One region of the Kitasatospora sp. NPDC054939 genome, then DNA from elsewhere that is predicted to be linked to it. Evidence: riboswitches for the same ligand, from Rfam matches in the RefSeq annotation. Region 1 holds a riboswitch; the other holds the start of a gene.
What was found. A riboswitch is a leader RNA that binds a small molecule or an ion and turns the genes downstream of it on or off. The one in region 1 is predicted to bind S-adenosylmethionine.

Region 1 (2,382 bases):
CGAGACGGTCGACGAGATCTCCGGCCTGGTCGACGCGATGTACGCGCACGCCGAGCCGCTGCACATCCCCGGGCCCGCCGTCGACATCGTCGGCACCGGCGGCGACCGGGCGAAGACCGTCAACATCTCCACCATGTCGGCGATCGTCGCGGCGGCGGCCGGCGCCAAGGTCGTCAAGCACGGCAACCGGGCGGCGTCCTCCGCGAGCGGCTCCTCGGACGTCCTGGAGAAGCTGGGCATCGCCCTCGACCTGGACGCCCGCCGGGTCGCCGAGGTCGCCGAGGAGGTCGGGCTGACCTTCTGCTTCGCCGCGAAGTTCCACCCGGCGATGCGGCACGCCGCCCCGGCCCGGCGCGACCTCGGGGTGCCGACCGCCTTCAACATCCTCGGCCCGCTCACCAATCCGGCCCGGGTCACCGCGCACGCGATCGGCTGCTTCGACACCCGGCTCGCCGGGCTGATCGCCGGCGTGCTGGCCCGGCGCGGCTCCACCGCCCTGGTCTTCCGCGGCGACGACGGGCTGGACGAGCTGACCATCTCCACCACCTCGCGGGTGTGGGTCGTGCGCGGCGGCGAGGTCACCGAGACCGCCTTCGACCCGCGGGACATCGGCATCGAACTGGTCGGCATCGAGGCCCTGCGCGGCGCCGACGCGGCGTACAACGCGGAGGTCGCCCGGCGGCTGCTGGCCGGCGAGCAGGGGCCGGTGCGGGACGCCGTCCTGCTCAACACGGCCGCCGCGCTGGTCGCGCTGGACCTCACCGACGCCCCGCTCGCCGAGCAGCTGGCGGCCGGTGCCCAGCGGGCCGCCGCGGCGATCGACTCGGGCGCCGCGCAGGACCTCCTGAAGCGCTGGGCGGACGCCACCGCCCGGGCCTGACCGGGAGCCGAAGGGCCCGCGGGGGAGCCCCCGCGGGCCCTTCGGCGTGCCCCGCGCCGTCCGGATGGCGGACCGGTGTTTGACCACCCGGCAGCTCCGGCCTAGAGTCTTCGCCAGGTCATGAGTGACAGCGCCAAGCCCCAGCTGGCTGTCCGGCAACCCTCCGTCCGTGGCGGGGTGCCCTGGGTGAGGACCGGGTCGTACGGCGATGGGTCCGTGCGGCAAGCGCGGGCACCGGACGACACGCACTCCCGGGGTCCTCACCTCGAAGGAGTGCATCGCCATGTCCGTCGCCACCGAAATCTGCGCCCCGCTCGCCGTCCTCGGCCGTGACGTCCAGGTCCCGCTCGCCGACGGCGGCAAGGTCGGCTACGCGGCCCTCGACTACGCCGCCAGCGCCCCCGCCCTGCAGCGGGTCTGGGACGACGTCGCCGCCTACGCCCCGTACTACGGCAGCGTCCACCGCGGCGCCGGCTACCTGTCGCAGCTCTCCACCGACCTGTTCGAGCAGAGCCGCCGCACCGTCGCCGAGTTCCTGGACCTGCGCGAGGGCGACCAGGTGGTCTTCACCCGCGCCACCACCGACTCGCTGAACCTGCTGGCCGGCGCCGTCCCGGCGGGCACCCGGGTGTTCGCCTTCGAGACCGAGCACCACGCCTCGCTGCTGCCGTGGGCCCACGCCGGACTGGACGTCAGCTACCTGCGCGCCCCGCGCTCCCGTGCCGAGGCGGTCGCCGCCCTGGACGCCGCGCTCGCCGCCGCCCCCGAGGGCCCCAAGCTGCTCTGCGTCACCGGCGCCTCCAACGTCACCGGCGAGATCTGGCCGGTAGCCGAGCTCACCGCCACCGCCCACCGGCACGGCGCCCGGGTCGTGCTGGACGCCGCCCAGCTGGCCCCGCACCACCGGGTCTCGGTGCGCGAGCTGGACGTCGACTGGATCGCCTTCTCCGGCCACAAGCTGTACGCGCCGTTCGGCGCCGGGGTCCTGGCCGGCCGCAGCGACTGGCTGGACGCCGCCGAGCCCTACCTGGCCGGCGGCGGTGCCACCCGGACCGTCGCCCGGGAGGGCGACGGCTCGGTCGCCGTCCAGTGGAACGCCGGCCCGGCCCGCCACGAGGCCGGCTCCCCGAACGTCATCGGCGCCTACGCCATCGCCTCCGCCTGCCGGGCGCTCACCGAGGCCGGCTTCGACGCGCTGGAGGCCCGCGAGCAGGAGCTGATCGCCCGGCTGACGGCCGGCCTGGCCGAGGTGCCCGAGGTCAAGGTGCTCAACCTCTTCGGCGCGGACTCCGCCCGGGTCGGGGTGCTCTCCTTCGTCGTCCAGGGCTGGAACAGCTCGCACTTCTCGGCCGCGCTCTCCGCCGAGTACGGCATCGGGGTGCGCGACGGGCTCTTCTGCGCCCACCCGCTGCTGCGCACGCTGCTCGGCGACGAGGACGTGGCGCCCTCCGAGTGCGGTGCGCCCGAGCCGTCGCTGCCGGGCGAGCGCAGCCTCAACGCCA
Region 2 (2,382 bases), on a different contig from region 1:
CCGCCGGCGGTCTCGGCGAAGATGCCCTCGGTGCGGGCCAGCAGCTTGATCGCGGCCACCACCTCGGCGTCGGTGACGTCCTCGACGGCGCCGCCGGTGCGGCGGGCGATGTCCAGCACGTACGGGCCGTCGGCCGGGTTGCCGATGGCCAGCGACTTGGCGATGGTGTCCGGCTTGACCGGGCGGATCACGTCATGGCCGGCCTTGTACGCCGCCGACACCGGGGAGCAGCCGGCCGCCTGGGCGCCGAAGATCTTGTACGGGCGGTCCTCGACCAGCCCGAGCTTGATCAGCTCCTGCAGGCCCTTGTCGATCTTCGTCAGCTGGGAGCCGGACGCGATCGGGATGACGATCTGCTCGGGCAGCCGCCAGCCGAGCTGCTCGCAGATCTCGTACGCCAGGGTCTTGGAGCCCTCGCCGTAGTACGGGCGGAGGTTGACGTTGACGAAGCCCCAGCCCTCGCCGGCCGGGTCGCCGATCAGCTCGGAGCAGAAGCGGTTCACGTCGTCGTAGTTGCCGTCGATGCCGACCAGCTCGCCGCCGTAGACGCCGGCCATGACGACCTTGCCCTGCTCCAGGTCGTGCGGGATGAACACGCAGGACTTGAAGCCGGCCCGGGCCGCCGCCGCGCCGACCGCGCCGGCCAGGTTGCCGGTCGAGGAGCAGGAGAGGGTGGTGAAGCCGAAGGCCCGCGCGGCCTCGATGGCGCAGGCCACCACGCGGTCCTTGAAGGAGTGGGTCGGGTTGCCGGAGTCGTCCTTGATGTGCAGCTGGGCGGTGAAGCCCAGCTCGCGGCCCAGGTTGTCGGCCTTGACCAGCGGGGTCCAGCCGGGGTTCAGGTTGGGCTTGGAGGCGACGTCGGCGGGCACCGGCAGCAGCGGGGCGTAGCGCCAGATGGAGGCCGGACCGGCTTCGATCCGCTTGCGCAGCTCCTCGGCCGCCGCGGAGCCGAACTCGTACGCGATCTCCAGCGGGCCGAAGCACTCCACACAGGCGAAGCTGGGACCGAGCGGGAAGCGGGTGCCGCACTCGCGACAGGACAGCGCGGCGGCGGGGCCGAGGTCCACGGTGGTGGTGGGTGCGGCGGTGTCGATAGCCATGATGGCGGAGGCCTCTCTCCTCATCTTCCCCGTGAGGCGGGCGCGCCACGGGCCGGAATTGGCACCTGTCCCGCCGGGGCCTGTACGACAGCCGCGCGAGAAGGTTGCCGGGACGTCAACGGGCCGTTCCCTCAGTCCCTCTGGATGAGCTCTGTGAAGTTGTGGTCGTGCTCAGCGGCGACCCCGGCGTGCGAAGGTCCGGCCGCTGTACGAAGACTGTATCCGAAGGCGCCAACCGCGAAAGGGACCGTCCGCCACGCGAGATGGCGCGTCCCACCGAGGATCCGGGCAGGAAAGATCCGGATCCGAGGAACCCCCCGACCCCAGGAGTGAGAGTGCCCCTGCCCGACGAACCGACACCCGAGCTCCTCCCGGAGGTGGCGTCCTGGCTGCGGCGCCGTGCGTGGAGCGCGGCCGACCGTCCGGTGGGCGCCCTGCTGGAGGCCAAGCGCGCGGCGGGCCGGGCCGGCACCGTCAGCGTGGTGCTGCCCGCGCTCGACGAGGAGGCCACCGTCGGCGGGATCGTCGAGGTGATCCGGCGCGAGCTGATGGAGCGGCTGCCGCTGGTCGACGAACTGGTGGTGGTCGACTCCGGCTCGGCCGACGCCACCGCCGCCGTCGCCGCCCGGGCCGGCGCCCGGGTGGTGCACCGGGACTCCCTGCTGCCCCGGCTGCCGGCCGTGCCGGGCAAGGGCGAGGTGCTGTGGCGCTCGCTGCTGGCCACCCGCGGGGAGATCGTCTGCTTCGTGGACGCCGACCTGCGCGAGTTCGACCCCGCGCTGGTCTCCGGCACCGTCGGCCCGCTGCTGACCGACCCCGGCATCCAGCTGGTCAAGGCGATGTACGACCGCCCGCTGGAGACGGACGGCGCGGTCGTCCCGGCCGGCGGCGGCCGGGTCACCGAACTCGTCGCCCGCCCGCTGCTCAACCTGCACTGGCCGGAACTCGCCGGTTTCGTCCAGCCGCTCGGCGGCGAGTACGCGGCCCGCCGCTCCCTCCTCGAACGGCTGCCGTTCCCGACCGGCTACGGCGTCGAGCTGGGCCTGCTGGTCGACGCCCTGGAGGCGGTCGGCCTGGACGCGCTGGCCCAGGTGGACGTCGGGGTCCGCCACCACCGCCACCAGGACGGCCAGGCGCTCGGCCGGATGGCGGCCACCATCTACCGCACCGCCCTCGAACGCCTCGACCGCACCCACCGCCTCAAGGCGTCCGCCGACCTGGTGCACCCGCTGCTCACCCAGTTCACCCGCGACCCCGACAGCCGCGCCTTCACCGCCCACAC

Region 2: it holds a riboswitch for S-adenosylmethionine, as region 1 does, so the genes downstream of both, thrC (threonine synthase) here and ACWGB8_RS09350 (aminotransferase class V-fold PLP-dependent enzyme) in region 1, are expected to answer to the same signal.

The regions. Positions count from the first base shown of each region.
Region 1 is NZ_JBSGXP010000022.1:26,831-29,212, forward strand. It holds gene trpD (anthranilate phosphoribosyltransferase) at 1-880, shown strand, start outside; SAM riboswitch class IV at 997-1,114, shown strand; gene ACWGB8_RS09350 (aminotransferase class V-fold PLP-dependent enzyme) at 1,164-2,382, shown strand, end outside.
Region 2 is NZ_JBSGXP010000015.1:48,356-50,737, forward strand. It holds gene thrC (threonine synthase) at 1-1,100, opposite strand, end outside; SAM riboswitch class I at 1,118-1,251, opposite strand; gene ACWGB8_RS06855 (glucosyl-3-phosphoglycerate synthase) at 1,436-2,382, shown strand, end outside.